Regions from separate parts of the Paenibacillus sp. 1A_MP2 genome, predicted to be linked through region 1. Evidence: predicted binding sites of a transcription regulator. Region 1 holds the regulator's gene; each other region holds the start of a gene.

Region 1 (11,001 bases):
ATAAAACGGGAATGACTCTTTTGAAGGACAATGAAGAATATCCCCAGCTCATACCCACTACAGCCGTGATGAGAATTAGAAACAAACAGATCAGAAGTATTAGTCGTTGCTTGCGAATCCGCGCAGACATCGTCATGATAACGCTTTGCCCCCTCTACGCACAACGAACAGGAAGAACGGTAAACCAAGCATAGAAGCAATGGCAACCACAGGTGTTTCGTAAGGTGCATTTATCGTTCGACCCAGCGTTTCGGCAAGCAGCATAAACGATGCTCCGGCAAAAATGGATACCGGAATAATATACCGATAGTCCGTGCCGACCATTTTACGGACAATATGGGGGATCATTAAGCCAACAAAGGCCATATTTCCGATCAATGCAACCGATGCTCCGGTAAGCACAATAACGAGCAGGAACAGGATCGTTTTGACGAGTACTAGCTTTTGTCCCAATCCCGTCGCCACTGCATCGCTCAGACTAAGGATATTGATTTGGTTGGAAAGGAATGGAACTATAACTAGACCAATCAGTATGACAGGCGCAATGGCTTGAATCTGGCCCAAGTTGTTCCGATGAGTCCTCCCGAAGTCCACATGGATACATCCTTGGAAATTTTGAAAAAGCATACTGATGCCATCCGAGATGGCATACATAAAAGCAGATACCGCAGCCCCCGCCAACACCACACGGATGGGAGACAAGCTCCCTCTCCGCATCGAGCCGAGCACAATAACCAATACTGCTCCAAGTGCGGCACCAACAAAACAAGCAACCATAATGCCAAAATATCCGAGTGATGGCATGAAGACAAAAGCCAGGGCAAGTGCCATATTGGCACCTGAAGTCAGACCAAGTAACCCCGGATCGGCCAGAGGGTTGCGAGTAATTCCCTGTATGATTCCTCCGGAGACGGCCAGTGCCGCTCCGATTAGCATGGCAGCCAGTTCCCGCGGAAGTCTGATCTCTCGCAGAATAAGAATATTATCGCTCTTGGTCGCAGAGGTCAGCGTCAGCCACAGATTGCGGAATGTCGTTTCTTCTGCCCCAAACATCATAGCGATGATGAAGCACACGATAAGTACGAGTACACTACCCAGCAGCTTGGTTGCAAACCGAAAAGGAAGTCGTTTATTTTTCATCGCATTCCATGTTTACTTGCCAAGAAAATGTTGGATAAAGAATTCCAGCTGGTATTCCATGCTCAATGGATCATTGAAATAGAACGCTTTGGCATCGGCTTCGAATACCCGATTATTTTTCACCGCATCAATATTTTTGTACGTTTCGGTGTTTTGGAACGAATTATCTTCATCGGCATTTTTGCTAAAAATTACATAGTCTCCCATGTAGTCTTTCAGCACTTCGTTCGATACAGCAAAGAATCCGTCTTTCTTGGTGGCTTCCTTCACCTTCTCCGGCATACCTAGACCAAACTGCTGGTACAGGATTTCAGTCCCACGTCCAAAATTTTCTCCATATACATAGAGTTGTTTATTGAAGGTTTCGATAACCGACACGGTTGCGTTAGCACCGATTTTGGCTTTGATCTCTTCACCCGCTTTTTTGCTTCGAGCATCAAAATCGTCAACCCATGCCTGAGCTTCTTTCTCTTTGTTCACAAGCTTTCCGACCTCCAGCTGTTGCTTAAGGAAGTCCACCTTACCATATGTATAGGTGACTGTTGGAGCAATCTGCTTCAGCTTATCAATGTTCTTGATATCAGACAGGCCGATAATCAGATCCGGGTTCAGCTCAATAATTTTCTCCAGACTTTCGTCGGTAACCGCCTCTGTATTGGCCAGTTTCTCTTTGAAATTCGGGTTCTCCTTGGACATTTCATCCACACCAACAAGTGACACATCCAATGCCATCACGTTTCCTGTCAGGAATCGGGTCAGTACAACCACACGTTGCGGGTGGGAAGGAACTTCCACAGGACCTGTCTCCGATTGATAAGTGAATGTGCCCGAATCTGAATCAGATGAAGAACCTGCTGCATCCGTGTTCGAAGAAGTGGATTTGTTGGAGGCTGTTGCATTCTCCGTTGTATCTTTGGCTGAATTGGTTCCACAAGCGCTAAGCAATAAAACCAGAACCAATATAAATGGAACAAATAGCTTTCTCATCAGATGACTCTCTCCCTTTTCTCTTTGAATATGAAAATCATTCTCATTACCATAGCTAATTATAGGCATGCAGGATAAACCTAACCATGCCTTTTTGTTTGAGAAAACCTTTGGATTATTGAATGCCCGTCCATAAGGACACAGCACGTCCAAGCTGCAAACGAATGGAAATCGGATTATAGGGTATCCACTCTTCCTGCTCCAGATCATAGATCCGATTTTGCTTCACTGCTTCGAGTCTTCTCCAGTATTCCGAGTTAAATATACTTTCTGAATGGGCTTTTGACCCTTTTTCATCTGGAAAAACAATGACGAGCATACGAGTACCCTCATAATCTTGTAGTTCGGATAGTTGGATAGAAACCGAATGAAATTGATCGCCATACCGCTGTATTTCCTGGGCAATCTTGGCCGGAGGACGTAATCCGAGTGATTGATACATCACATATCCGACATTTCTGATTCCATATATTTGCAAGGTGCCCGGTTTTATGACCAGAATGGTCAGCGTCTCATTCACAATCTGGCTTTGTTGAATAGCTTCCCGTGCCTGCTGTTCCTCCTTTTCGAAGGCTGCCAGCCATTGCTCTGCCTGTTCCCTCCTTTGAATCGCCTGTGCAATGAAACGCAGATGCTCTTTCCAACCGAGCTCCATCCATGCTATTTCCGCAATAGGGGCGATAGATCGCAGACGTTCAGGGCTTAAGCCATTAAGGGCCAGATGCAGATTTGCTGCGATAATGAGTTCAATATCAGCTTCCAGCAGAGCGGATTTACTAGCTCAGGTGCACTGTCCGAATGGATAAAACGTATCGTTTGAGGGGAGGGCATCCCTTCTGCGCTCACATATTCGCTGCTTTCCGAGATGATAATCGTTGGCTCCAAACCAAGTAACATCATATGGCTTGCATAGGGTGCATACCACACAGCCACACGTTGATATGGCCTGTGGCGCGTATAACCTGAAGGACTCTCTCCGGTCTGCTGCTTGAAGCGGCGGCTAAGATAGAATTCATCCTTGTATCCGACCTTCAGCGCAATCTCACGAAGGGAAGCGGTTCCGCTAATTAATAACTCCTTGGCCCGGTGAACACGCAAGCGTGAAAGGTATTCATTGGGTGGGAATCCGGTAATCTGCTTAAAAAGAATGGAGTAGTGAGAACGACTGACCCCGGCAATTTCCGAGAGTCCTTCCGTTGTAATTTTCTCACTAAAATGGTTCTCCATATAGGTAATACTGCGTTCCATAGACGGCTGCTCACTTGCAGCATATCGTGCTTCCATGCGCTCCAACAAACTCATAAGAACCTGATGAAAAAGAATCTGGTTGCGCAAATGCCTGACTTCGTTACCAGGTAAACGATGAACATACAGCTCTTCAAGCTGTGCTGCAATTGCTGGTTCATACGGAAAGATCTGAACAGAGGGTTCTGCCGCTAACACACTTGGCCGTCCCATCGTTCCCGCAGGCAATGACCTGGTCTGTTCCTGCGTGCTGATGGAGAGTGTATACAGATGAAGAGGATGCGTCAGATCCGTCTGTATGACAGCATCCCTCTTGGCCGGAATAAGAATGACCATGCCTTCGACAAGTTCGTAAAGTTCATCGTTAATACGAAGTGTACCTTTCCCACTGGCAACGGCCATCAGAACCGTCAGATTTTCATGGATTTGATGTATCGGCATCGTTGATGTGCTGTACAATGATTGAATGCTGTCTGCTGTATATATTGGAAAATAGGACTCTGCCCATTCCGAGTTGTTCATTTTCTGATCCTCCGTGACTCTTACCGGGCGGGTAATGACTCTAATTTCAGCTCATTCTACACGGTTAAATTGGCTATACCTCTTTATTTTAGCATTGCTGATTCATCCGGAGTACATTCTTCCCAAAGTAAAAGTTTCAGAATGAATAAAAAATAAACGACCGTTCCCCAGTATACTAGTGGGAAACCGTCGCAGCTTCAATGTTGTCTGACAGTCCTGTGTCCTGTTTACATGACAGGACTATGACCATCAAAAGTATTCACTTAACCTAGTAATGACTTATTCAACTTTCAATACATGATGTGCCCTTTTTAATTACGATTCGCATCAATTTTGATGAGCTTTCGCGGTTCCTGTTCTTTTTCACCATACCAGAGCAATACATCGGCAAACAAATCCATAATGCGTATAAAGCTTTTCTTGTCAGCCTCTGAAATCGTATCAGCATACTGAAAAATATCATCAAAGCACAGATCACGAACAAATTCAGTATATTGGGCATACGCGTCGCGTCCATTGGCCGAAGGTTTGACATAAATGTCCTTGCGATTTCCACTTAAATGGTATTTTTCGAGTAATCCTTTTTCCGTTAGAACCTTCACATTTTTGGAAAACGTGCTGCGGCTCACGCCTAGTCGTGCTGCCATTTCCGACATTTTTTCTTCCTTGTCCTCAGCTTCCAGAATGTACTCCAGCGTCTGAATCTGCGAAGCGGAGAACGTCATATTCGTACCATAACTTCGCTGCAGCTTGTAGGTGTTCGAATATGCATTACCATACTTGATGATCTTCTCAATAAGTTCCCGATGGTCGCCCATCCAGTCTAATTTCATGAATAATCCCTTTCACCTTCAAAGTGTCTCTATCTCTCTATTCCAATGTACTGAATTTAGATATGTTTTTCAATCCATGTGATCGCTTCCTCAATGACTTCATCGCGATTGGGTTCATTAAATATTTCATGCATGAGATGTGCATATATTTTCAGCGTTTTATCAGTTGAGGCAATATCACCGTAAAAGTCGCGTGAATCCTGTTCGCTCACCAGCCCGTCGTTTGCTCCATGCAGAACAAGTACAGGATCGACAAACTGCTTCGCATGTGTTTTTAACCAGGCCACTCCATTCCCCAGGCTATTAAACAAATCCACGGAAATCTGCTTTTCTACGAGCGGATCATTCACGTAAGCGGATACCACCTCCGGATCACTGCATACGCCGCTACCAAGCTCATTGGGAAAATACGTGCCCGGGGAAGATCAAGTGGCAATTCTCCGGCAACCTTCGTATTGTAACGAGTTAACGCTCCGGATAGAACAATTCCTTTTACTTTGCCTGGATATTTCGTTCCAAATGAAGAGGTCGCGAAGCCACCCATACTATGCCCAATGACAAAAAGCGGAATATCCCCGCTCTCTTGCAAGGCTGCTTCAACAACCACATTTACATCATCAATGATCTGATGAAAATCACTGTAGAACGTACGCTTCCCTTCTGATCTTGCATGACCACGATGGTCAAAACGATATACGTTAAAACCACGTTTGTTTAGTTTATCGGTCAAATAATCATAGCGCCCGGCATGCTCACACAAGCCATGAACAATGACCACGGCTGTCTTGGCACCGCTTACAATATTTTTGCTAAAATAAAGCTGAGTTCCGTCAAAAGATTCAATTGTTGTCTCCATATGACTCATCATTCATTCCATCCCTTCATTGTGCTCAAGTATCAATCGGCATCTAACCGTCTTGAGCCATTTTTTTGGATATCCACTATTCATGGAGATTCATCAGATATTATTTCCTTTACGAATAATATTGTTTCTTATAGAAACAATATAACATCAGTCATATGCGCTGTCCAGATTAATAGGACCAGATCGAGAATAAAATGCCGTATCCGGCCAATTAGAACGTAAGCTGCAGGCTTGTTTCCGATGTAATGACCTTGCACAGAAAAAGCCTTTAAACACACAGAAATCTTTGTGTTTAAAGGCTTTTAAGTATGGAGCCTAGGGGGATCGAACCCCTGACCTCATCGCTGCCAGCGATGCGCTCTCCCAGCTGAGCTAAGGCCCCAAAATATGAATGTAAACGGTTGTCCATCTCTGCTTCATTCCGCAGGCGACTCCTATATCATATAAAATACAGCTTTGGCTGTCAACAACTTTTTGTTGAATTTAAAGTGATTGGAGAAGAACATCCTTTTTACTGGAACACACGTTACGGTAACCCCAGATTGCTCTTCTCCCTTACCCGCTTCATTAATCCTCGATGTCTTCTTTGGACAAAAGAGATTTTAATTCTTTCATGAACATATTGATGTCTTTGAATTGGCGATACACCGAAGCAAAACGTACATACGCTACTTCGTCAACGGGAAACAGCTGTTCCATCAGCAGCTCACCAATCTGGCGGCTCTCCACTTCAGCGTCAGCTGTATTTCGCAGCGCCTTTTCTGTCTCGGAAACCATCATCTCCAGCGTTTCTACCGAGACCGGACGTTTCTCACAAGCCCGAATCAGACCACGTAGAATCTTGTCCCGGCTAAATTCCTCGCGACTGCCATCTTTCTTGATGACGATCAGCGGCGTTTCTTCCACCATTTCAAAAGTTGTAAATCGACGGCTACATTGCTCACACTCACGACGACGACGAATCGATTTCGATTCATTGGCCGGCCTTGAATCAAGCACCTTGGTGCCCAGATAGGCGCAATAAGGACATTTCAATTCAGATCACTTCCCATGTTTTACTTTTACCACAAATTCCCTGTAATCATTAGTTATGAAAATCGTATTGGCGACACATAATACTTTTACCAACCGCGAGGAGGTGAACAGCAATGGCACAAAGCAATGGTAACTCCAACAACCTGGTGGTAACTAAAGCTACCGCAGCTCTCGAGCAAATGAAATATGAAGTTGCTCAAGAACTCGGAATCAGCATTCCACAAGACGGATACCAAGGTAACATGACTTCTTACGAGAACGGTTCGATCGGTGGATACATCACGAAGCGTCTGGTAACAATTGCAGAACAGCAATTGGCTGGTCAATACCAATAATATCTGCATCGTAATACGTTAACACAGAGGAGCATGGAGCGGCCGGTGAATAACCGGTCTGCTCGGTGCTTCTACTTATTTTGGACCATGTCCAGAATGTCTTCTCTTAGAACGTATTATAGATCTTTACATATTGATTATAATAATAAATGACGCGTTGTACATAGTGCCGGGTCTCGCCAAACGGAATATCTTTGACCGTCTCAAACGAGCCGTCCCAAACACCATCCCTCAGCCATGAGTTTACTTTGCCCGGACCAGCATTGTACGCAGCAATCATAGCCGTTTCATTTCCGTCAAATTGATCTGACAGATTGCGTAGATACCAGGTACCCAACTGGATATTTCTTTCAGGCTCGTGCTTTAATTCTTCCAATGAGGTGCCCGGAATTTTGGCTTGCTCCATAATCCAGTTCGCGGTGTCGGGCATAAGCTGCATCAGCCCAATAGCCCCTCTCTTGGATTCTTTGCTTGTCTTAAAATTGGTTTCCACCTTGATGATGGAGGCTATCAGAAACGGATCGACCTCATAACTCTGAGACTGTGCACGAATCTCTTCCTTATAATGAATCGGATAGAACCATGACATCCAGTTCGTATTCAGGAACAGCACCAATACAAAAGACACAAACATCAACAACAATACCCGTTTTTTACGCAGCAATCTCATAATAGACCTTTACGATGCAAAAATGAAATAATTTGCTGCTCCGTCTCTGACCACAAGCCGCTGTTATCAATAACCACGTCAGCACGCTGCTTCTTATCTTCAATGTCCATCTGCACGTTAATACGGGCATCTGCTTGTTCCACTGTCATTGCATCCCGGCTCATCAGTCGTTCCCGCTGCACGGACCTAGGGACATATACAACCATCACTTCTTCAAAGCCCTCTTCCAGCCCTGACTCGTACAACAACGGAATATCCGATACGACAAGCTTGTCCGCATGTTCAAGCTCGTACATCGCAGCACGTTCGCGCATCTCCTTGCGGATTGCAGGATGTGTAATTGCCTCCAGCGCTTTGCGTTCCTCTGGATCCTGAAACACAATACTGCCCAACTTTTTCCGATCCAGTGTTCCGTCCTCATTCAATATGGCTTGTCCGAACCGCTGAACAGCCGCAGCCAGAACGGGATGCCCGGGCATCATGACTTCCCGGGCAATAACATCTGCATCAATGAGCAACGCTCCCTTACTGGCGAGAAAGGCGGAAACACTACTTTTGCCTGTCGCGATCCCGCCGGTTAAGCCAATATTCATTATTTCACCTCACAACAACTTCATTATTCCCATAATCATTAATAAAAGCGCAGGTAGCACGGATAATCTTCGCATCCAACTCAGTGCAGCAAAGCGCAACCCAACCCTCATGCCCAATGACAGAAATACCCCGCTAAACAACGCAATAACTAGTGCAGTCCACAAGGTCGGGAATCCCAATAAGGCGGCCCCCAATCCTGCGCCGAAAGCATCCAGAGAAAGAGCAATGCCAAGCCACATCGCTTCTTGAACGGATATACTTCCCGAATTGTCCATATCCGCCTTTGAGGGGCTACGCAGAATCTGAATGACTACCCCCAGCTTCCGCAGCTCAAGTGTAAAGACCATTCGTTCCAGAGATCCTCCAGAAGCCGATTGCTCAAGCTCAAGTGCAAGCACCTGATTTCTGCCTTTCGACTGAACTTCTTGTGAGGATTGCGCACCACTTCGAATTGTTCCTGCTCCCTCACGCAATCCGTTGTCCGTTTCCAGCTGTTCCTTGCCTCGTTTTCGAATAAGTTGCAGCAACGACCATGCGCCAATACCAATCAGAATAACCGCTCCAACAATTGAAGCCGCATCCGGAGATACCACATGGGACAGAAATACACCTACTTGCATGGATAACGCAATAACCAGACCCGAACAGATGGAAATGACGACAATGGATAACAGCGGAATTTTAGTCCTCCGCAGTCCATATGTAATCCCAACTCCAAAACCATCTAAACTAAGCGCCAAAGCAAGCGCCAGTAATGAAATAAAATGATGCAGCACCCCGGATTCCTCCCCTGTGCGGAACTCGTTCCAACCGGCGGCTGCCAGTATGGGTATACGCCCGCTTATTTCTGCCATATCAGTATATGGAAGGAGGAGTCCAAGGGTGCTACAATTTAACGATTTCGTTCATACTGCCAAACCCATCACCGATTTAGAGCAGCGGTTGACACTTCGGACAATAATGCGTGCCCCTGCCGCCTACTACGCTCTTCTCGATTAATGTGCCACAAGTTGCACAAGGTTCAGATTTGCGTCCATATATTTTCAACTGATGCTGGAACATTCCCATCTCGCCCTGCCCATTCACATAGGACTTAATGGAGGACCCACCTGCATCCACCGCATTCTGCAGCGTAGCTACGATCGCTTCATGCAGCACGGTTAGCTGCGCTTCTGTCAATGTCTTGGCAATGGTCTCTGGATGAATGCCTGCGCGGAACAAAGCCTCGTCCACATAGATATTCCCGATGCCGACCACATATGCCTGATTTAACAACACGGCCTTAATTTTGGTTGTCCGTTTGCCAACAGCATCACGGAATGCAGCCAAAGTAAACGCGGGATCAAGCGGCTCCAGCCCTAATTTTAACAAAGGTTTGGATACCAGTTCCTCCCCTGCATTGAAGAGATGCATTGTACCGAATTGACGCACATCCTTATACCGTAGTTCTGTTCCATCGGTAAAGTGAAAGATGACATGGGTATGCTTCTCCACTTCCTCATGCTGTTGGTATACCCCGTACCTTCCTTCCATCCGCAGATGGGAGACAAGCACCAGCCCGTCCAGCAAAATACGCAAAAACTTGCCTCTGCGCTCCACACCGATCACGGTATGTCCCGCAAGTTCCATTGCAAATGCATCTATGTCGTCCGGCCGCTGAATAATCCGCGGCAAGCTAACGGTAACTGAGTCAATGGTCTTGCCAACAATAAGTTGATTCAATGTTCTTCTGACTGTTTCGACTTCCGGTAATTCCGGCATGTTGTTCTCACCTCCCCTACATTATAACGGAAGATGGCGTTCAGCGGGACCCCTTCTTGTGTCGAAAACAGCTGAAAAACAGATTGTAAAATAACGGAAAACACGCTTGAGGATCCATTATTTAGCCTCGTACCAGTTTTCCCCGTAGCTGACTTCCGCTTTCAGCGGCACAGACAGCTCCAATGCTTTTTCCATCACTGAAGGAACCAATTCTTTCATCAGTTCCAGCTCATCCGCAGGCACTTCGAATACAAGCTCATCGTGCACCTGAAGCAGCATACGGCTCTTCAGCTTGCGTTCACGCAGCGCTTCATCCATCTGTACCATGGCAAGCTTGATGATATCTGCCGCAGTTCCCTGAATCGGCGTATTCATCGCTGTCCGTTCCGCAAAGGAACGCAGGTTAAAGTTGCTTGCATTGATTTCTGGCAGATAACGACGACGTTCCAGCAGCGTTTTGACATAACCATCCTGACGCGCTTCCTTCACAATATCGTCCATGTATCGGCGCACACCCTGAAACACTTCAAAGTATTGATCAATGAACTGTGCCGCCTCCTTACGCGTGATGTGCAGGTTCTGCGAGAGGCCGTAATCACTGATGCCGTATACAATCCCGAAGTTAACCGCCTTTGCAGAACGTCGCATGTCTCCATCTACCTCTTCTGGCTTCACACCAAACACATCGGAGGCCGTCTTCGTATGGATATCCATGTCCTGGACAAAAGCTTCCTTCAGCCGCTCATCATCTGAAATATGGGCGAGTACGCGCAGTTCAATCTGCGAATAGTCTGCTGCCAGGATAGACCAGCCCGGTTCAGAAGGAACAAACACCTTCCTGATTTTACGTCCTTCCTCCATACGAATTGGAATGTTCTGCAAGTTCGGGAACTGGCTGCTCAGACGTCCGGTAGCTGCAATCGTCTGCCGGTAGTACGTATGCACTTTGCCATCCTTCTCTGAAATCTCTTTGAGCAGTCCTTCTACATATGTGGATTGCAGCTTGGCAAGTTG
Region 2 (11,001 bases), 4.2 Mb from region 1:
ACCTTGGCAGTGGTATGGCCGGTTGTGCCATCCAGTACTTTTCCGGCTTCAAGCACAACCACACGCCTACCCGTCTGAGCCAGTAAATAGGCTGTCGTAATGCCTGCAATGCCTGCACCAATGATGGCTACATCCGCAGTTGTATTTTCTGTCAGTTTCGGATATTCATTGAATGTGTTTGTGGCTCTCCACAGGGATTCCGGAATGGAGGGCAAACCTGTCGGGTCTGTTGATGATCATTCACTCGATTTCCTCCTTATATCTTGTTCATTAGTGCTTATGCTCAGCTTATAAATACGTCAAAACTATACTCTTATCCATGATTACCATACTGTGCCAGAATGAAACGATTGGCCTCATACTTTCCTGAGGAAAATTCACATTTTCCTGTGCAAGACCCCTGTTTTTTTTGCTAAACATGCTATATGATAGGTTTACCGAAACCGTTTTAGTAAATGAAGACAAGAGTTAACAGTGGACAAATAAATGCTTGTTTTATAAGGTTAAATCTTCGATTTATGAGGTCGGATACATTAAAATTACATCATAATTATGTCATGTTAATGTATTCGCTATCATTATAAATAAACCATTGAAAGCCCAAAGGAGAATTCCATATCATGACTAACCAAACGAAATATCCTTTCCAGGATACAACGCTTGAACTCGATACACGTGTAAAGGACCTCGTATCCCGCCTGTCGGAAGATGAGAAAATCGAATCCATGCTGCAATACCAACCAGCAGTAGAACGCCTCGGTATCGCAGCTTACAAACACGGCACAGAAGCAGCTCACGGTCTGGCTTGGCTGGGCGAAGCCACGTCCTTCCCGCAGCCGGTAGGGCTGGCGTGTACGTGGGATGCAGACCTGATGAAAGAGATTGGCTCCGTGATCGGAGACGAGGCACGTGTATTTTACAAACGCAATCCAGCCGTGAACGGTCTGACGCTGTGGGCACCTACGGTTGATATGGAACGTGATCCGCGCTGGGGTCGGAATGAGGAAGCCTACGGGGAAGATCCGGAACTTACGGCCGAGCTGACCACAGCTTTGGTTAAGGGTATTCAGGGTGACCATCCGAAGTATTACAAGGCGGTTGCCACATTGAAGCATTTCCTGGCAAACAATAATGAAGTGGACCGCGGCAGTGGTTCATCAAGCATTGATCCACGCAACATGCGAGAATATTACCTGAAAGCGTTCGAGAAACCGTTTAAAGAGGGTGGGGCGCAGTCCATGATGACCGCGTACAACTCCATTAATGGTACGCCAGCATTGTTGCATCCGTTCGTAAACGAGATTGTGAAGGGCGAATGGGGCATGGATGGCTTCATTGTGAGTGATGCAGGGGATGTCATGGGCATCAAGAACGATCATAAATACTATGATTCCCACACCCCTGGTACAGTAGAGTCTGTCAAAGCCGGCATTGACAGCATTACCGATGATGCGGATCTGTCGAAGCAGGCGCTGCGTGAAGGGCTGGAGCAAGGTACGCTCACGATGGAAGACATCGATCTGGCGTTGTTCAATACGTTCCGTGTGCGTTTCCGTCTGGGTGAATTTGATCCGGCTGAAGGCAATCCATATGCTTCGATTGGTGAAGAAGCGATGATGACGGAGAACGCGAAGGCTTTGTCGTTGAGAGCGGCGAGAGAACAAGTGGTATTGCTCAAAAATGATCAAGGCACACTGCCGCTGGATAAAACGAAATCCGGCAAAGTGGCTGTGATTGGTCAACTGGGCGGAACAGTCTATCGTGACTGGTATGCAGGCACCATGCCATATAGCGTATCCCCGCTTGAAGCGATCAGTTCCAAAGTAGGCGGCGACAAGGTTACGTTCAAGGATGGTAATGACCGTATTACATTGACTTCCGCGGCAAGCGGCAAAGTTGTCGGACTGGCTGAAGATGAGAAATCATCCATCATTGCTTCAGGAGATGCCGAGACATTTACACTGAGTGACTGGGGATTTGGCAGTTACACGCTGCAGGCGGAAAGTAATGGCAAATACCTGACGACGGATGAAGAGACGGTTACGGCATCAGCGGATGAAGTATATGGCTGGTTTGTAAAAGAAGTATTTCATCTGTTGCCACAACAGGACGGAAGTGTGGGACTGACCACTTGGAACGGCAAAACCGTAACTGCACCCAATGGCGGAAACGATGTGTTCGCCGTATCCGAAGAGTTGAAATCATTCGGTGCTACGGAAACATTCAAGAAGGATATTGTGGTGAATGGATTAGAGGAAGCGGTAGCAGCTGCGAAGGAAGCGGAGACGGCGATTGTATTTGTCGGCAACAACCCGCTTGTGAACGGTAAAGAAGAGATCGACCGTCCAAGCCTGGATCTGGCAGAATCCCAGCAGCGTCTGGTTGAAGCCGTTTATGCAGCGAACCCGAATACCGTTGTAGTTATCGTGGGAAGTTACCCGTTCACATCCAACTGGGTACAGGAGAACATCCCAGCTGTATTGTATACCTCCCATGCTGGACAAGAGCTGGGCAACGCTGTAGCTGACGTATTGTATGGCGATTATGCGCCAGCAGGCCGTCTGAATATGACGTGGGTGCAATCCGCAGATCAGCTGACTGATATCAGAGACTACGATATCATTCAATCTGGACGCACGTATCAGTATTTTGAAGGTGATGTACTATATCCGTTCGGACATGGATTGACGTATGCATCGTTTAAATACAGTAATCTGGAGTTGAATCCGTCCCAAACTGGAACTGAAGGCACAACTACGGTAACTGTGGACGTGACGAATACAGGGACGATCGCCAGTGATGAGGTTGTGCAATTGTACGTGCGTGCCGGACAGTCCCGTGTGAAGCGTCCGCTCAAAACGTTAAAAGGTTTCCGTCGTCTTCATATTGAAGCTGGAGCTACAGTGAAAGTCAGCTTCACGTTACCGGTTCAGGAGCTGGCAATCTGGGATGTAACCCGTGATCGTTATGTGGTTGAAAGCGGCACGTACAGCATTATGGTAGGCAAATCTTCCGCCGATATTCAGCTTGTTGCTGACCTGACGGTAGATGGAGAGATCATTCCTTCACGTAACCTTGGTGTGGCTACTCGCGCCGAGAATTACGATGCATACTTCGGTGTGGATCTGGATGAGAGCAAGGAAGGCGGAACATCTGTCCGTGTGATTGGAGAGCAGGGATGGATTGCCTTCAAAGATGCGGATCTGGGCAGTGCAGCAGCGCTTGAAGCTCGTGTATCGGCAGAACAGGCAGATGCGGTATTGGAAGTTCGACTGGGCGCACCTGACGGTGCATTGGCAGGACGCGTGGAACTGGCACAGGGCGAGGCCCAGCAGTGGTCCACGGTTAAGGCAGACCTCCAAGGTGCATCAGGTCAGCAGGATGTTTATCTGGTATTGTCCGCAGGAGTGCGTATCAGCTATTTCGAGATTCGTTAAACCTGCAGCCTATGGAAGTTGCAGCTCTAATAGCAAGTGCTCAGTTCGTTAAATAAAAACGCTAAAAAGGGATGTCCCCTTGTCATCTTCATGACTAGGGGGACATCCCTTTTGTTAATAAAACAACTTTTTCCAAAAGCCTAGGTGGCGAAATATCGAATTTAGATTGAGGAGTCAGCCGTTACCCGTTCTCTTGCTGTACGAGCAGCATCTACCATGATGCTTAATGCATCCACGACTTCGGCTTTACCACGTGTTTTCAGTCCACAGTCAGGATTCACCCAGAACAGATCGGCTGGCAGCACTTGAAGTGCGCGCTCGATCATATGCAACATCTCGTCCTTGCCTGGAACACGCGGACTATGGATATCGTATACACCGAGACCGATGCCTTTATCATACGTATTTTGCTCAAAGCTGCCTACCAGCTCCCCATGGCTGCGGGATGTCTCGATCGAGATCACATCCGCATCTAGGTCGCTGATGGCTTCAATAATATCATCGAACTCGCAGTAGCACATGTGAGTATGCACCTGCGTTGTTGGTTTCACGGTTGCTGTTGCCAAACGGAAGGATTCCACGGCCCATTGCAGGTACTCATCCCACTTGCTTCGTTTGAGTGGGAGTCCTTCACGCAGAGCTGGCTCATCGACCTGAATCATCTCAATGCCTGCTTGCTCCAGCGCTTCAACCTCGTCCCGAATGGCACGGGCAATCTGATAGGATACTTCGCTGCGCGGAATATCCGAGCGGACGAAGGACCAGTTCAGAATCGTTACCGGACCTGTGAGCATGCCTTTTACCGGTTTGCTGGTCAGTGTCTGAGCATACGCCGTTTCTTTCACCGTCATCGGTTCATTGAACAGCACATCTCCGTAAATGACAGGTGGCTTCACACAGCGTGAGCCGTAGGACTGTACCCAGCCATTTTTGGTAAAAGCGAATCCAGTCAGCTTCTCACCGAAAAACTCGACCATATCGGTACGTTCGAACTCACCGTGTACCAGCACATCCAGACCAATTTCCTCCTGAATGGTAATCCATTCCTGGATCTGTTCACGCACATAGGCATCGTATTGCTCCGCATTCCATTCGCCTTTGCGGAACAGGGCACGTGCCTTGCGCACGTCTGCCGTCTGCGGGAAGCTGCCAATCGTAGTCGTTGGCAGCAGCGGGAGCGGCCATTTTTGCTGCTGCAATTCGCGCCGCTCCTGGAATGACGCGCTGCGAAGCAGCTGCTCGTTGGCGTGCACCCCTGCTGGAGCGCCACTCAGGCGTGTCCGCGACTCGGACTCGCTTAGCAGGCGCACCGCTTCTGTGCTCGCCTGGGCGCGGCGGCTGGCTTCAGCCACAGCCGCTGCCTGGTCCGCCTGCTTCGCACCGCCGGACAACAACGTGCCGAGCGTCGCTATTTCTTCCAGCTTCTCGTCGGCAAAGGCCAGGGCATTGCGCAGTACCGGATCAAGCGCGCTCTCCTGAGCGGCAGTCACCGGTACATGCAACAGGCTGCAGGAAGGCTGAATGATCAGCTTGCCTTCGGCAGCGAATTCAGCCACCTGCTCCAGCAGCTTCGCCGTCTCTGCGAGATCGGCGCGCCAGATGTTGCGCCCGTCGATGACACCGGCGCCCAACCATTTAGCCTGCGGGAAGCCATGCTCCCGCAGGCTGGCCAGGTTGCCTTCATAGCCGTGGACCAGGTCCAGGCCGATTCCGGCTACAGGCAGTGCTGTCACGACCGGATAAGCTTCCACCGATTCGAAGTACGTCTGAAGCAGCAGCTTCAATTCCGGTGCGGCTTGTGCCAAGGCAGCATACACCTGTTGCAGCAAGGCTTCATCTTCGGAAGAGACAGCCAGCGTCAGAGCAGGCTCGTCGATCTGTACCCACTGTACGCCTTCGGCTTGAAGCTCGGCCAGAAGCTGGGCGTACACCGGAACGAGGCGTGTGACAATCTCCGCGAAGCGTTCCGTGTCATAGCCTTTGGCGAACCGTACATACGAGTACGGACCGACCACGACCGGTTTACCTTCCAGCCCAAGCTCCTGCTTTGCTTCGCGATAGGCGGCAAGGGGTTTATTTTCAAGCAATGCAAATGCAGTATCATTATGAATCTCCGGTACGATATAGTGATAGTTGGTGTTCAGCCACTTGGTCATCTCACAGGCCGTTGCCTGGTCATTACCCCGGGCCATAGCGTAATAGGTAGATACGGATACCGGTCCGCCTGTATGGTTAAAGCGCTCAGGAACGACGCCAAACATTGCGGATACGTCGAGAATATGATCATAGTAGGAGAAGTCGCCCACAGGAATCAGATCGAGCTGCTGTGCCTGCTGTTTCTTCAGATCCTGCAACCGAAGCGTGGTCAGTTCCTGATGAAGTGTGGATTCATCGATTCGACCAGCCCAGAAGGACTCCAGTGCTTTTTTCCATTCACGTCCCGCACCGATGCGAGGGTAACCGAGGTTGCCTGTCAGAACTTGTGCCTGTTGTTGCTGTGATTGCGACATGTAAAATTCCTCCTCATTTATAATGGTGAACTCATCATTCAGGTTGAAGCTATGGTGATGTGTTTCATTTGAAAGCATCAAAAAAAGGCGTTCCTTCCGATGTCATACCCTGAGAAACAGGCATCATGAATGACGACTGTGCACAAAGATAGAATGGGAAAGAACACCTGCTATAAGTTATTTTAGCGGTTGCTCTAACACCTCCCTATCTTCCGTAGGTCATGCGATGCTGTCGAAACAGGCAGGTCTCCTGGCTTACGGATCATGGTCTTGTACATGTCCTTCCCGGTGGATACACCAGTGGATTGTTTATGTACAGACTCCCCGTTTACAGTGGCGGGACCGCGACGGACTTACACCGTTCTTCCCTTTTAAGCCTGACCACGCCTGTAGCGCGGTTGGCACCTGTTTCCGTGTGCAGAAATGTGCGTACACATCTCCAGCTATGAAATTGGTGACCAAGTATAGATGATAGATTATATAATGATGCAATCGTCGTATACTTGCTTGTATGCTACCAATCATAGACGATAACCTACTAGCTTGCAACATATATCATTAATCCGATCGGAAATAAAAATGAGCCGTATGAAACCTTGGTTTAGTGACAGATTTGTCTCCTTAAAATGAAGTTTCAAAATGAACTGAATATCCACATGTTGTGGTAGATTCAACCCAATAAAAAAATCGTTACCATGTATCCATCTGCATGGTAACGATTGTGTGGCAAGCCATCGTTGCGGCTACATCAATGATGCGCTGATTGCGACTGCCGCGATAAGGAAGAGATACATCACGCTCAGCTGCAATATAAGGTCCATCAATAATAACGTCGCATAGGCGGGATAGTTCTGCTCGCGCAGGGTCGGCTACAAGTTCCTCATATACAAATCCGGTATAGGCCCATACCGTCAGATCAGGCCGTACCGCACGAAGCTGTCGAACCCAGGATGCACAATCTGCGGCAGAGAAAAAAGGATCGCCTCCGCATAACGTAACCCCTTCCAGCAAGGGATGCGCGGTCACTTCATGCAAAATCTGCTGCTGCCGTTCCTCCGTGAAGGGTTCACCCGCTCGGAAGCTCCAGGAGTCCGGGCTGAAGCAGCCCGGACAGGCATGTCGACATCCGCTAATGAACAACACGGCTCGCAGGCCCGTTCCCTCATTCACCGATTCGGGGATATAGCCATACAGATTCACCGATGTTTCACCCGATCCCGTACTTCAGCTTGCTTTGCCGTATTGAAGCGTACTTTGTAATCTCCGGTCAGGTATCCCGTCACCCGGCGCAGTCTCTGGAAATGCACCTGATTTTCATGAGCTTCACATCCGGGACATACTTCTCCGATTACGCCTTCATAACCACAGGCCGGACAACGGTCAATCGGGTGATTAATGGAGAAATACCCGATATCCTGGGCCAGCGCGTATTGCACGATTCGTTGGAAAGCCATGGTGTTGGCCCGTACATTCCCGTCGAGTTCGACATAAGAGATTGCCCCGGCATTACATAGCTTGTGGAAAGGAGCTTCCAATTCAATTTTGCGATAGGCCGGAAGGGTATGATAGACCGGAATGTGAAATGAATTGGTGTAATATTCCCTGTCGTTGACCCCCGCGATGCTGCCGTATCGCTCACGATCAAGCTTGGTGAATTTGCCGGATAGACCCTCGGCGGGCGTAGCGAATAAGGTGATATTCAAGTTATGCAACTCACTCATCCGGTCGCAGAACTCTCTCATCGTACGAATGATATTCAAGGCTTCTCGATGTACATGAAGGTCTTGTCCATGGTGACGGCCATATAGGGCGGTCATACATTCAGCAAGCCCGATAAAACCAAGGGATAACGTACCATGCTTCAACAGGTCAGCCACCGGTTCATTCGGAGCCAATTGTTCTCCACCTTCCCACACCCCTTCCCGCATCATAAAGTCCGATGCTTTGGCAGGCTGGTTAGTCTGAATTCGATAACGGTGCAGCAGTCCATCCGTAGCATTGTGCATGACGGATTCCAAAGCCATATAGAAGCCGGCCCGGTCAGCGATGGCTCTTGTTCCCTGGCAGATCCCATATCGTATGCCGAGCTTGACCAGATTGATGGTGTTAAAGGACAAGTTCCCTTTACCGCTTTGACGATTGCGTCCGAAGCGATCAGCCAGTGTGCGTGTACGACATCCCATTGTGGCAATGATCGTGTCGGGATCTTCCGGCCGATAATAGGGAAGGTTGAAGGAAGCATCCACATTGACAAAATTCGGATACATACGCCGGGAGGAGCAGGTCACAGCGAGCCGGAACAGATCGTAATTCGGATCTCCCTCAGATTGGTTTATGCCTTGTTTGCACTGGAAAATATGCTGTGGGAACACGGGCGTTTCCCCGTTACCGAGTCCACGAATGGTCGCTTGCAGCAACGACCGGGAGACAAGCCGGCCTTCGGCTGAAGTGCACAGTCCATAATTCAGTGAAGTAAACGGAATCTGTCCGCCAGCACGACTGCTCATGGTGTTCAGATTATGGATTAGCGATTCCGCAGCCTGTTCGGTCTCCAGTTCCGTTTCTTCACAGGCAAAGGCAAAGGCTCGTGGACATTTTACCTTCGCTTCATCACTATTCAGATGTAGCTGCTCATCCTCAATTCGGTTATTTTCCCCAAACAGCCGTTGTGCTTTCCGGTAATGCTTACGGAACGATCGCTTCACATAAGGTGCCAGATCCCAGTCGATTTTGTTGGCCGATACGCCGCCATACTGGCTGTTCTGCTGGGATTGAAAAATAATGGCGACCAGCGCCATGGCAGACATAATCGTCTGTGGTGTACGAACCGAACCATTGCCAGTATTAAATCCGGAGGCCAGCAGTCGGTCAAACGGGATGAATATACAGTTGGTCGTTCCAAGGGCATACTGATCCAGATCGTGTACGTACAGATCACCATTCTCCACAGCTAAAGCAAGGTCCTCTGGCAGCACATGACGCAGAGCATGCCACTTGGCCGTCTCCGAACCGAGCCTGCTCATCTTGCCGCTGAACGAGTCTCCGTTCAGATTGGCATTCTCCCTCAGCGTATCAGCGTCTTCTGCACCGATAATTCGTCTTCCCAGGTCAGATAGCAGATCAGGCGCAGGTGGAGAGGCATACTCAAGCATGTTCATATCAGATTCCTCCTAAAAAATGAGATTGTATAGGGATAATGTAAATTCATTGAACACTATATGTAGAGTTTCTTTATCCATTTATAAACTATATCTTGTTATTTGGGTGTGATAACCGTCACATAAGAGGAGCGCGTTGAACGTGGCGATTTTCTAGTCTGGCATGATAAAGGTTTTCAAAGGCGGAGGGTAAGCGTATAATTTCTTATTACCGTGTCAGTATAGTTGACGAAGCTAGAAATAAGGACAGAAAACCTGCCAGGTAAGCGGTTGCTAAACTTTCCTGTCATCGAATCATAACGTCCATAGCAGATTCCCGTACGTGGAATAAATTGGATTCGGGTATGTTTCCCTTTGATTCCTACAGTGTTAATCATATATGAATAGGTTGTGACAGCTGTTTCGGAACATTTGAACCCTCGTTAATCGATTGAATCATCATGTGCAATACGGATTTGAAATGCAGCCAAAACAAGAGGGGTGAGTCATGGGAACGGTAAGCATTACAAGGGGCTTCTATGAAAATATCCAGGAAGCCGCGTCCCATATTGTAGAAGTGTTAAGCGGCATATTAAAGGTGAACACTATCTTTGTTGCGACGAATGATGGCGTGACCAATGTTATTATGGAGGCTTTTAACCGAGAGGAACAGTTGATTGCCAAAGGCAGTGCGCTTCCATTTGAAGCTTCATATTGCAGCCTGGTATTGAGAGATAAGGAAGGCAGTATGGTTATCACGGATACATGCGAACATCCACTTACGGAATCGATGAACGTAACGAGCGAACTGGGCAATCGTTTCTTTGTGGGCATTCCGATTCTGCGGAGGTCAGGCGAAGCGTTCGGCACCATATGTCTGATGGACAATCCCGATTATGTGATCAGTGAAACGGATATGAAGACGCTGAAAGCTATGGCTGTTTTCCTGGGGTATGTCGTGGATCTGGAAGATACACTGCAGGTCCAGGAGCAGAAGCTGAGTGATTCGGAGCAACTACAGGAGCAGCTGCAGGCAGAGAAGGAACGTGCGGAATCCGAGGCAATGACCAAGACACAGATGCTGTCGCTGATGAGCCACGAGATTCGTAATCCGCTGAACGGCATTTTGGGATTGACGGATCTGATGCGTACACCGGATATGTCGGACGAGCAGACAGAGTATGTGAATATGATTGAGACTAGCGGTAACATTCTGCTCTCACTGCTAAACAACATGATGAGTTTTAACGTCAACGATGCAGGCAAAACAGTTGTACACGATGATCCATTTGATCTGGTAGCCACGATCGAGAATACCGTTTATCTCTATGTGGGACTTGCGCTTAGCAAGAACATTGAGCTGGGATTGAACCTTGATCTGAATGTATCTCAGGTTTACGTCGGGGATGAAATCAAGATCGGACAACTTTTGGCCCATGTCATTCAGTATGCCATAGATTCAACACGCACAGGATCAGTGTTGGTTACAGCAACCGTGGATGGTGGAGATGCAGAGGAAACGGGGACGCTTCGACTTCATGTGAAGTATACCGGTCGCATGCTGTCTTCGGACAAAAAGCTTAGATCATTTAACAATTTAGACGGAAATATAAGTACACAGAAGCTGGTGGGAACCAATCTCGGTTTGGCGGTCAGCCAAAACCTTGCCATCCTTATGAACGGCCGTATTCAGGTGCGTGGCCTGGGAGACAAGGAAACAGAATTCGAGATCTGCCTGCCGCTCCGCAGACATTGGGAACTGCCTCAGCTTGCCAATATTCAGCACCGACTGAGGGGCAATAAGGTGTTGCTTGCGAAGGATCCCGACATTTTGCAAGGGGCCTCCTCCCTGATGCGAAGATGGAAGATGGATGTGCATATGACCTCGTTTACAACCGAGGCGTACAACTGGATTCA
Region 3 (11,001 bases), 1.7 Mb from region 1:
CCTCCGCCAAGTTTGATCACAACAAACAATCGTACCAGCTCAGCCGGATTGATAAAGGTTAGAACGGTGAGTAAGGGTTTTACCCACTGATAAGGCATAAGTCCCAGTACGGAGATTAGAAGTGTCGGCCATCCGATCACAGCGAAAAACCAAACGGATACGGATATCGTTAACGCTTGCCACCGATTTTTGGATAACGAACCGATGAACAATGCAATCGTCAGAAATAGCAGCACCAGTCCGCAGGAAAATACCAGAAACAAAAGGTAGGTCATCACATCTAAAGGGCTGCCAACCCATCCACTAAGAAGTCCCATCAATCCATATCCGAATGTAACTATAGTCATTAATACCACCGAGAGACCTAGATATTTTCCTACGATAAAAGACATCGTGCCGATGGGGTATGTGGACAACAGCTGCCAACTGCCCTCTTCCTTTTCAGAAGTCAACGAGAACGAACCCAGAAAGAGAGTCATCAGCGGCAAAAGATAAAGAATAAGATTTAACATGGAACCTGTCGTGCCAGAGTATCCTGCTACAAAATTCTGAGAATTAATGATCAGCAAACTCAGACTAAATACGCAGAAAAGAATCAAAAATGAATAGGCCCAAGGATTGCGAAACCCCATTTTCATTTCTCGTCGAACGACTTGCAACATATCTCCCATCATGGATCACCATCTTTATTGACCATTACTTGTGGCCTGAATCTTCCGTGGATTCGCTTTCCTCATGTGTTCCTTCATGCATGCCTTCACCCATTCCCTCTTCGGAATGGCCATGCTCACCCATCATATCCATCATCTCTGTGTTTTGTTTCCAGTCGTGGGAGGCGAGGTCTTCAGCGGTCATGATCGTTCCCACACCCTGCTCAGTAACAAAAGCTTCGGCAGATTGTTTATCCTTAAAATTCAGGATGCCATAGGCCATGGGTGTACGCAGTGAAGCATCGTATACATAAGTAGCTTTGCTGTATTCAATCCATTCCTTGTCATTATAGTCACGAACAAAATCCATCCCGATGTTATCTGTTCCGTTCTCTTCTTTCCACTGGTGCATGCAACCGATATCATCAAATTTATAATTTTTACCGTCTTTCGTGGTAAGCTGCGTGGCATAGGCATCATCCTTCACCTGCATTTTGCATATGGCACAGATATCCACGTCTTCATTAATGGGCAACGCCTCGTATTTTTTTCCGCAGGCTGTTAATAACAGCACCCCAAAGAGAAGCACCATGACTGTTTTCAAACTTGTTGTTGTTTTCGTTCTCATTTTCATTTTCGTAATCCCCCCATATAGATCATAATAAAAGTTGCCATGCCCAGCAGGATACATCCGATGATCCAAACCTCAGTTGTCTCTTTCACCGCTTGTGCACCTGTTTCCGTCGTCAGTGATTCCGCTTTCATGCTCATTAACGGTGATCTGTCGGTTGTCCACTCTTCCTTGCCTTCCGTAAACAAACTGCTCATAAAGAGCATGCCTGGTGATTGAAAGAAAAGCTGATAAGCCGAATTTCGGTTGACCACTTGCTCATAGAAAGGATTAATCTCATAGGAAAGTTCACTGATTCCATCCTCGTTCAGGTCGAGACCCTGAAAGGAATCCCAGTAATTCTCCTTCATCTCATTGTTCCGGCTGTCCATCGCTGAAGCTTCAATCACATTCGAAACAAATTGGTTTCTAGTAAACTGGTTGTCCTCTGCCAGAACGAGCTGGATACCAATGAAATTGCGAAGCACCGCATTGCTGCGAATTTCATTTCCTGAGGATTCGGCAATGTTCATGCCCACACGATTACCTTCCACAACATTGTTATGAATTGAGGATCGCTGTACGTCATACAATAAAATCCCTTGTGAATGCACATTTTCGCTCTGTTTACGAAAGGAATTCCCGGATACAACCGTATTCTTGACGCCCATCACCATGGCCCCTGTACTGTTGTTCTCTCCCACATTGTCCACAACAGAAGAACCATCAATATACATACAATGAATGCCGTACCTGGTATGCAGCAGCGTGTTACCCTTAACCGTAAGATTGCGACTGTTCTCCAAGTAGATCCCGTCCCGCATGCCCGTAATTTGGTTCTCTTCAATGGTGTTACGATGGGAATTGTACAAGTCAATGCCATTCCCTTTTTGACCACTGGAAGCCGATTCTGATCCAGCCCATGAAATGTTATTGCTATGTACGAGCCCATCGCGGGAACCCCGCAGCACTATTCCGAAACTTTGACTCTGAATATCAAGGTCCCTGATCTCTGCACGATCTCCTTCAACCTGAATCGCCGCAGTGGGTTCATTCGTTAAGTGCTGAATCGTGAACCCCTGTAATGTCACTCCATCTGAATGAATGGTGATCGTGGACTCAGCTTCTGTATTCAATACTGTTACGGACGAGTCCCCTCGAATGGATATACTCTTGTCTATACTTACGGGACCAGCATACATACCAGGCTCAAGTACAAGCACTTCACCAGGTTTAGAACCATCAATGAGTGGCTGGAGTGGAATAGCGTCTTTTGTTCCAGAAGCAGCGTTTGCAGCATCAAGCGGATAAGGTAATAGGATCGCCAGTATACCCAGAATGAGTAATATTCCTAGGACAATCCGTTTGTTCAACATCATAACCTCCTTCATGAAACACACTGCCCATAGTGTACATAAAAACAAATTTTTACCATATAGCTCATTCTGGCTATAGAACTGTACTTTTTGTGTCCAATTTGTGAGGTCGTTGGAGTTAAAAGCAAAAAGAATGACATTCCACTACCAGAAAGAACGCCCGGATATAATAAAAAAGCTTATTACAGACGATTATGGTCTGTAATAAGCCCTTGCTCCAGTGCATACCGTGTCAATTGAACACGATTTTGAACCTGTAGTTTTTGCAAAATGTTTTTCAAGTGATTCTTGACGGTATACTCTGAAATCGTATAATTTGCAGCGATTTCTTTATTGGTCCATCCTGCAGCTACACCATATAGAATATCCTTTTCTCTTGTGGTTAATGGAACATCAGGCTCTTTTTTCTCCGTTAGTGAGACGTCCTTCAGGATTTGGTATGCCACCTCACGGCTCAAAGGAGCTTCTTCTGTAACGATGGAATGAAGATATTCCAGCCACATGGACGGTTCAAGGTTTTTGAGAAGATAGCCCTGAGCCCCCCGCTTCAACGCCTCCAAAAGGTGAAGTACATCATCCGAGACGGTAATCATGACAATCTTCACATAAGGAAAGGCCAATTTGATCCGTTGTGTTGCTTCCAGACCGTTCAGGATCGGCATCTGAATGTCCATAAGGATCAGATCGGGAAGCCACTGTTCTGTATAATCAATCGCCTGCTGACCGTCCGATACGACGCCAATCACTTCGAAGCTGGGATCCATGGATAAAATTTCACATATGGCTTCTCTCGCATGAGCGTGATCGTCCACAACAAGTACGCGAGTATGGCTCATTGCATCTCACCATCCTTTGAAAATTCGACAACGGTATGCTCCTGTTCCCTTCGGAATTGCATATTAAAGTTCAGTTCATTCATCCGCTCTCGCATGATTTTTAATCCATATCGATCCTTTCGTTCAAAAGGATTCATCTCAAACCCTTTTCCATTATCTCGAATCGCAATATTCCAGCACTGCTTATGTCCCTTTCCCTGAATCCATGCTTGGGATGCTGATGCATGCTTTTGAATATTAAAAAGAGCCTCCCGAATACAAGCGAGCAGTTCTACTCTCTCTTTGTCAGTAAATGCATCCTCCGGGATGCTCCAGTCCAGTTCAATTCGGACAGGGATATCTTTGGAAATTCTTCGAATTTGACCAATCCATGTGACCGATTCGTTCATAGTCAAGGCTTGATCAACGTTAGGATCATAACGCAAATCTGCAATGGCCTGACGCACATAACGATTGACTTCATGAACCGTTTTTTTGATTGAATACACATCGTCCAGCTGTTGATCCTGCTTAGCTTGCTCCTCCAGACGTCCGACTTTCACCGATAATAAAAAAAGGGATTGCGCAATTCCATCATGAAGTTCCTTGGCCATCTTTTCCCGAGATTCAAATGCGGCTTTGACTTCACGCTCATGCTCCAGCTCTTTTTGGATACGTTCCAACATGAGAAACAACCGAGTTAACAACGTTATGCTCACAACATATACAATGACAGGCGTCAGCCAGTTGCCCAGATCCATTGATATATAGGGTAGCAAAAACTGATGTCGTACATATTCCCAGAGTCCAACGGTCAAGGTAGGAATGAGCAGAATCATCCACTTGATTTGTTTGTAAGACATATTCTCCTCCTACATATCAAGATAAGAATCAGTGAGGCAAACGAAGAATATAACCAAATCCCCACAGGGTTTGAATCAACTCTTCCCGATTCGGCACATGCTCGGATAGTTTGTCACGCAGCCGTTTCACATGAGTATCTACAGTTCGATAATCCAGATCTTCCTCATGCTCCACTTTCCAAACAATTCGCAGCAGGTCCTGCCTGGAGAAAGCTATTTCCGAGTGTGTCGCCAGATGATAAAGCAAATCAAATTCTTTGGGCGTCATATGAATTTCCTCCTCTTCTATTGTGACCCTTCGGGAAGCTGGATTGATTAAAATGGAGGAAATCAGCACCTCGCTCGCTGAATGATCTTTTGGCGCAGGCTCGACCAATCCGTTATAACGAGCCATCATGGTTTTGATACGGAGCACCACTTCCCTCGGACTGAATGGTTTCATCACAAAGTCATCCGCCCCTGCTTTGAAAGCTTCAAGCCGATTTCCTTCTTCTGACTTGGCTGTCAGAAACATGACGGGTATGCTGAAGTTTGTCCGCAGGTAATGGCATATTTCAATTCCCTTAACATCGGGAAGAATCCAATCCAGAATGATCATGGCATACGACTCCTGATGAAGCTTACTTAAGGCTTGCCAGCCCAACGAAGCCTCTTCGATGATAAATTGTTCTTTCTCCAAATACATTCGAAGAAGTCTTCGGACCCGTTCATCATCATCTACAATTAATATTCTATGTTGCGGCAGGGTCCCGTTCATGTTTTACCTCCACTTCTTTGTGATATGTAATCAGCATACCTTCATCACACTTAAAAGGCATGACTCCATAGAGCCATGCCTTTTGATAATCTACTTTCGAATTGTAGACAATGTATGAACGATTATGTTCAGGCTATTTCTTGCCGGTGACGGCTGTTACGACATCGTCGGCAACCTTAATCATTCTCAATGACAATCCCAATTCTCACATGCACCAATTATCATGGCTTCGAATATGGATATCTACTAAGCCCCAAATTTTTTAAACCTAGTAATAGAGCCCATTCCTCAGGTTTTTCACAAAATCGATACCGAAATGCATTTGACAAAGCTATATATTGATATAAAATTAATAATATAATCTATATATAGTGTTTGTTTTTGATCACCTTTCATTTGTCAAGGAGGATATGATAGTGCTAATTGTGTATGATTCAATAACCGGGAATGTTAAGAGGTTTATTTCCAAGCTTCAACTGCCGGCTGTTCAGATTCAGAATCAAATGACGATTGATGAACCGTACGTACTTGTGACATATACAACAGGTTTTGGACAGATACCTGATAAGGTGTCTTCTTTTTTGCAAAAAAACTCTGAATACCTGATTGGCGTGGCCGCCAGCGGTAACCGTAACTGGGGTGAGCGTTTTGCCAAAAGTGCAGATTTGATATCTGCTTCTTACAACGTCCCGGTTATCAGTAAATTTGAATTATCTGGTTCCAAAAGAGATGTGGAGTATTTTGAACAGGAGGTGAGCCGCATTGCGCCATATTGAATTGAATAACATGCTGTTAAAGCGCGACTCTAATGGCTTCTTCCAGTTACATAAGGATCAAGAGGCTGTAGAGGAGTTTATGAAAGAAATCAAAGATAAAAGTATGGCATTCGCCAACATTGATCAACAAGTCCAATTCATGATTGAACATGATTATTACGAGGATTTCTATGCTTCCTATACAACCGACGAAGTTAGAACCGTATTCGAAATTACACGCGGCTATCAGTATAAGTTTCCTTCCTATATGGCAGCGTCCAAGTTCTACACCGATTATGCGTTGAGAACATATGACCGAAAAACATACCTTGAGCAATATGCGGATCGAGTCGCAGCCGTAGCACTTCATCTGGGTCAAGGACATTTTGATACGGCTTGTTTGCTGTCTCGTTCTATGATGGAGCAGCGTCTTCAACCCGCGACCCCCACTTTTCTGAATGCCGGAAAAAGTCGACGCGGTGAACTGGTTTCTTGCTTCCTGCTTGAAATGGATGATTCACTGAACTCCATAAACTATGTACTGAACACTTGTATGCAGTTATCCAAAATCGGTGGTGGAGTGGCTGTCAACCTGTCGAAGTTGCGTGCTCGCGGAGAAGTCATTAAAGGTGTCGAAGGTGCTGCGAAAGGCATTACGCCAGTTCTCAAGCTGATGGAGGATGGTTTCTCCTACGCTGATCAGATGGGTCAACGGAAAGGTTCTGGCGCAGCATACTATAATATTTTCGGTTGGGACGTTATGGAGCTGCTGGACAGTAAAAAGATCAATGCGGACGAGAAAATCCGTCTGAAAACTCTCTCTATCGGACTTATTGTACCTAATCGTTTTTATAAGCTGGCTCAAGATAATGAGCCCCTGTATCTCTTTGCACCTTATAGTGTCTATAAGGCGTATGGAACACATTTGGATGATATGGATCTGGATGTGATGTATGATACGTTGCTGGCTGACGATCGTGTGAAGAAGAAAAAATCGTTGAGTGCACGGGATATGCTGACCAAAATAGCGATGATTCAACTTGAATCCGGCTATCCCTATATCATTAATAAAACCAATGCCAATCAAGCACATGCCTTAAAAAACGTAGGACAAGTCAAAATGTCCAACCTCTGCACAGAGATCTTCCAACTTCAGGAGACTTCTGAAATTACAGACTATGGTCAACCGGATATTATCCGCAAAGATATTAGCTGCAACCTGGCCTCCCTCAATATTGTTAATGTTATGGAGAGCGGCAAGATCAAGGAATCCGTTCATGAGGGAATGATCGCACTGACCTCCGTTAGCGACATGACGCATGTTGCCAATGCTCCAGGTGTAGCCAAAGCCAACTCCGAAATGCATTCCGTTGGTTTGGGTGCCATGAATCTGCACGGTTATTTAGCCAAAAACAGGATTGCTTATGAGAGCACGGAAGCCAAGGATTTTGTACGCACCTTCTTTATGACCATGAATTATCATTCTCTGGAGAAAAGTATGGAGTTTGCAATGCAAACCGGCCAACGGTTCCATGGATTTGATAAGTCCGACTATGCGACTGGTGTATATTTCGATCGTTATGTGACCACGGATTACCGTCCCAACACATCGAAAGTACAACAATTGTTTAACGGAATTGATGTTCCTTCGCCCGATGATTGGAAACAGCTTAAATCTAAAGTGATGGAAAATGGCCTCTATCATGCTTATCGCATGGCTATTGCTCCAACAGCAAGCATCTCTTATATCCAAAATGCAACATCCAGTGTAATGCCCATCGTAGAACAAATTGAGACACGAACTTATGCCAATTCAACCACGTATTATCCGATGCCCTATTTGCAAAAGGATAACGTCTTCTATTACAAATCAGCGTATCAGATGGATCAATTCAAAGTGATCGATTTGATTGCGGAAATTCAGCCGCATGTGGACCAAGGAATCTCCACAATTCTTCATGTAAACAGTGATGTATCCACTCGAGAATTGGCTCGCTGCTACCTGTATGCTGCTCATAAAGGGTTGAAATCTCTGTATTATACAAGAACCAACAAGCTAACGATGGAAGAATGCATTGCTTGCTCAATATAAACAAATCCCCTTTTTGGGTATTACGATTGGAGTTTGATATAACATGCCGGCAATTCAAGCTGTGAACTGGAATCGGGCAGATGATGATTTCACTCTCATGTTCTGGAATCAGAATATTATGCAATTTTGGACCGATGACGAGATTCCTTTATCCGATGATAAAAAGACCTGGGGTATGCTCAGTGATACAGAAAAAGACGCTTATATGAAAGTTTTGGGAGGCCTAACCCTTCTGGATACCATTCAGGGCGGTGTAGGTATGCCGCAGATTATGGAGCATGTGGATGGACTGCAACGCAAGGCTGTACTGAGCTTTATGGCGATGATGGAACAGATTCATGCGAAATCCTACAGCAGTATTTTTACCACATTGGCATCAACCGAAGAAATTGACAGTGTATTTAAATGGGTGGAAGAAAATCCATATCTGCAAACCAAAGCGACGGTTATACGTCAGTATTATATGAACATTGAAACTTCAAAAGATTTGTATATGGCGATGGCCGCTTCCGTACTTTTGGAAAGTTATTTGTTTTACAGCGGATTCTTCTATCCACTCTATTTAGCTGGACAAGGCAAACTCACCTGCAGTGGTGAGATCATTGATCTGATTCTGCGGGATGAAAGTATTCATGGTGTATATGTGGGTGTGTTGGCCCAGGAAATATACGCGAGCTTTGATGAAACACAGCGGAATGATGTGTACCAAGGTTTGGTTGATTTAATACAGCTTCTTCATCAAAATGAGTTGCAATATACGCAGGAATTATATACCCCTATTCATTTGACCGAGGAAGTGGAAGCATTCCTTCGTTATAACGCTAATAAAGCGATGATGAACCTCGGTTTTGAGCCATTATTTGAAGACGAGGAAGTCAACCCGATTGTGTTAAATGGAATCAGTACCCATACTAAGCAGCATGACTTTTTCTCTAAAAAAGGCAACGGCTATATTCGCACACTGAATGTGGAACCCCTGACGGATGATGATTTCAAGTTCGAATAAGCCATTACTTGATTACAATGACTACGTGTAGCCAATGAATATAAATAAAGAAGGCTGTTCCCCACAGAGGAATAGCCTTCTTTATTTAATCTTCGAGAAATGAAATCAGTCTTTGCAGGAGAACAGGCTCTTCCTTTCGAAATTGCTCCAATCGGAGTCTTACCTTTGCAAATATTTCATTGTCTTTACGTATTTCATGTCGGATGTATTGATCCCTTAACTTCATTGCCCTTGTAGTTATATCCTGATAACCATTCACAAGTTGTTCGTCGTAAGGGATGATCCCCTCATCGACCAAGTAGCCAATCCGCTCGCTCATCATTTTTTTGTGCTCCCAGAGTACATGAAGATGTCTCACATCGTTACGTTCACCAAGCCGGGGATCATTGCTCTCTACGGCATCATAATACATCTGTAAATAGTCATAGACATCAAGGCCAAAAGCCTGTTCTTGGTCAGGATTGTAATTAATGCGGTTCAGATGGGTCTCTCCGTTCAGATAATCATGCAGCTGGTCGAGCGCTACGATTCGATCAAAAGGATAAGGGGAATGCGGCTCGTATTTGTAAAAATACGTGTGGTGATCTGCCGTGAGCCCCTCTCTCAGCAGATGTCTCATGGAATGGATAGCATCCTGGAAGTCTGTGAACGAAATCTGCAAATTGCGGTAAACTCCTGTATGATCGAACATGGAAGCATCAAAAATACGTTTGTCCCAATCAAAACCGTATAGAAAGAGATGATGAGGAAACGGTTCTTTCTGATAGGCCGCCGCTGGCGGTAGCTGAGCTTCATCCAAAAATACGACGCAATAATAACCGCTGCGAATCTGATCCGCGAAAAATTGAGGCCAAGCGTCCAACGCCAAATGCTCCAGAATCGTATAATTCACAGAGCATGTCAGTAGAAATGGATTGTTGAAATTCAGTTCATTGGGCTTGCCCGGAAAAAATCGATATAAAACTGTCTGCCATCTTCCAGAAAGGTTTTCTTGCAGGACAACTGAATGAAATTGCTGTAATACCAAGGAATCGTTTCCTCATGTGCACTGGTAATCGAAAGCGTGTAAGCCCACCGCAGAAATCCTTTAAGCGGCGGACTCAACACAGGAAGCTGAACAGCATTCATTCTTTCTCCCCCTTCTGAGTTTTTAGACTTTACCCGGCTACTCTACCTTATGACCCAGAAGCCTTCTTAACTGCTTGCACTGCTGTATCCCTTCACGGCCTGTTTCCAAAGCAATCGTACAGCTATGAAGAGCAGTACCGCACCGACCAGCACCAGTCCTGTATAGAGCCAGCTGAGCTGCCCCAGCAGGAACATCGGTCCGAAATTGGTAATCAGGAACAGCGGAATGACAAAGGTACCAATCCGACGGACCCAAGTCGGGTATATCGCCATCGGAAAGTTATTGGCGTCCCAGGCGGAATGGGCGATTTCTGATGCAGACCCCGTCTGAACGAACCGAAATGACAGTAACGCAGGGATAATCATTAGACAGTATGTGATGATAACGGAGACGAATAATAGCAGCATAAACCCGGCAAGCTGGAGAAATGTCAGGGGTATGTCCATGGCATGCCAGCCAATACCTATCATGACGAAACCAACCAAAATATCAGGGATTGGCAGTGCCAGATCGACATAACGCAAGGAAGCCATAAATTGAAGAGAAATCGGCTTTGTTAACATTAAATCAAGCGAGCCGTCTTTAATATATTCCGGGATTTTCGTGAAATTTGTGAAAAACAGTCCCACGTAAATTCCTGTCACCACAGTGTGCATGCCTATAAATAGAAGCAGCCCTTCAGGCGGTATGCCGTCTACGTGAAGATCGGTGCGGAACACGACGAGCACATATAACAGTTTGGCGAGCAGGTAGACGGATTCCACAAGCAGGCTCATCATGAAATTTCCCCGAAACTCCATCTGGGCAATGAGACAATTTTTGATGAACATGCCGTACAAATGTGCGTATTTTCTCATGGTTCTAAACATATGGAATGCCAGCTACCCCCAACCGCCGAATATTTCTTCATAGATATCCGCCACGTTAGACGGGATAGCCATAAGAACA

The links. The regulator NrdR, encoded in region 1, represses ribonucleotide reductase genes. The targets are predictions, from matches to a motif close to AACACNATATATNGTGTT.
Region 2: a site for NrdR is predicted at 9,158-9,175, ahead of ACTWJ7_RS04430 (anaerobic ribonucleoside triphosphate reductase). Genes of this name have one in related genera too.
Region 3: a site for NrdR is predicted at 5,430-5,447, ahead of nrdI (class Ib ribonucleoside-diphosphate reductase assembly flavoprotein NrdI). Genes of this name have one in related genera too.

What each region holds. Positions count from the first base shown of each region.
Region 1 is NZ_JBQQCS010000001.1:5,092,260-5,103,260, forward strand. It holds gene ACTWJ7_RS24780 (FecCD family ABC transporter permease) at 1-136, opposite strand, end outside; gene ACTWJ7_RS24785 (FecCD family ABC transporter permease) at 133-1,140, opposite strand; gene ACTWJ7_RS24790 (iron-hydroxamate ABC transporter substrate-binding protein) at 1,153-2,127, opposite strand; gene ACTWJ7_RS24795 (ABC transporter substrate-binding protein) at 2,243-2,893, opposite strand; gene ACTWJ7_RS24800 (AraC family transcriptional regulator) at 2,830-3,894, opposite strand; gene ACTWJ7_RS24805 (MarR family winged helix-turn-helix transcriptional regulator) at 4,206-4,727, opposite strand; gene ACTWJ7_RS24810 (serine aminopeptidase domain-containing protein) at 4,784-5,077, opposite strand; gene ACTWJ7_RS24815 (alpha/beta fold hydrolase) at 5,074-5,595, opposite strand; tRNA gene ACTWJ7_RS24820 (tRNA-Ala) at 5,902-5,974, opposite strand; gene nrdR (transcriptional regulator NrdR) at 6,160-6,627, opposite strand; gene ACTWJ7_RS24830 (alpha/beta-type small acid-soluble spore protein) at 6,741-6,962, shown strand; gene ACTWJ7_RS24835 (lytic transglycosylase domain-containing protein) at 7,069-7,632, opposite strand; gene coaE (dephospho-CoA kinase) at 7,629-8,225, opposite strand; gene ACTWJ7_RS24845 (manganese efflux pump) at 8,235-9,002, opposite strand; gene mutM (DNA-formamidopyrimidine glycosylase) at 9,157-9,987, opposite strand; gene polA (DNA polymerase I) at 10,105-11,001, opposite strand, start outside.
Region 2 is NZ_JBQQCS010000001.1:872,165-883,165, forward strand. It holds partial or broken gene ACTWJ7_RS04410 (FAD-dependent oxidoreductase) at 1-215, opposite strand, end outside; gene ACTWJ7_RS04415 (glycoside hydrolase family 3 C-terminal domain-containing protein) at 621-3,437, shown strand; gene metE (5-methyltetrahydropteroyltriglutamate--homocysteine S-methyltransferase) at 3,599-5,947, opposite strand; cobalamin riboswitch at 6,171-6,371, opposite strand; gene nrdG (anaerobic ribonucleoside-triphosphate reductase activating protein) at 6,638-7,147, opposite strand; gene ACTWJ7_RS04430 (anaerobic ribonucleoside triphosphate reductase) at 7,144-9,105, opposite strand; gene ACTWJ7_RS04435 (histidine kinase dimerization/phospho-acceptor domain-containing protein) at 9,593-11,001, shown strand, end outside.
Region 3 is NZ_JBQQCS010000001.1:3,373,874-3,384,874, reverse strand. It holds gene ACTWJ7_RS16575 (ABC transporter permease) at 1-671, opposite strand, end outside; gene ACTWJ7_RS16570 (nitrous oxide reductase accessory protein NosL) at 697-1,284, opposite strand; gene ACTWJ7_RS16565 (right-handed parallel beta-helix repeat-containing protein) at 1,281-2,639, opposite strand; gene ACTWJ7_RS16560 (response regulator) at 2,819-3,472, opposite strand; gene ACTWJ7_RS16555 (sensor histidine kinase) at 3,469-4,314, opposite strand; gene ACTWJ7_RS16550 (response regulator transcription factor) at 4,343-5,071, opposite strand; gene nrdI (class Ib ribonucleoside-diphosphate reductase assembly flavoprotein NrdI) at 5,488-5,847, shown strand; gene nrdE (class 1b ribonucleoside-diphosphate reductase subunit alpha) at 5,834-7,918, shown strand; gene nrdF (class 1b ribonucleoside-diphosphate reductase subunit beta) at 7,962-8,924, shown strand; gene ACTWJ7_RS16530 (hypothetical protein) at 9,010-9,786, opposite strand; gene ACTWJ7_RS16525 (hypothetical protein) at 9,849-10,052, opposite strand; gene ACTWJ7_RS16520 (ABC transporter permease) at 10,119-10,922, opposite strand; gene ACTWJ7_RS16515 (ABC transporter permease) at 10,907-11,001, opposite strand, start outside.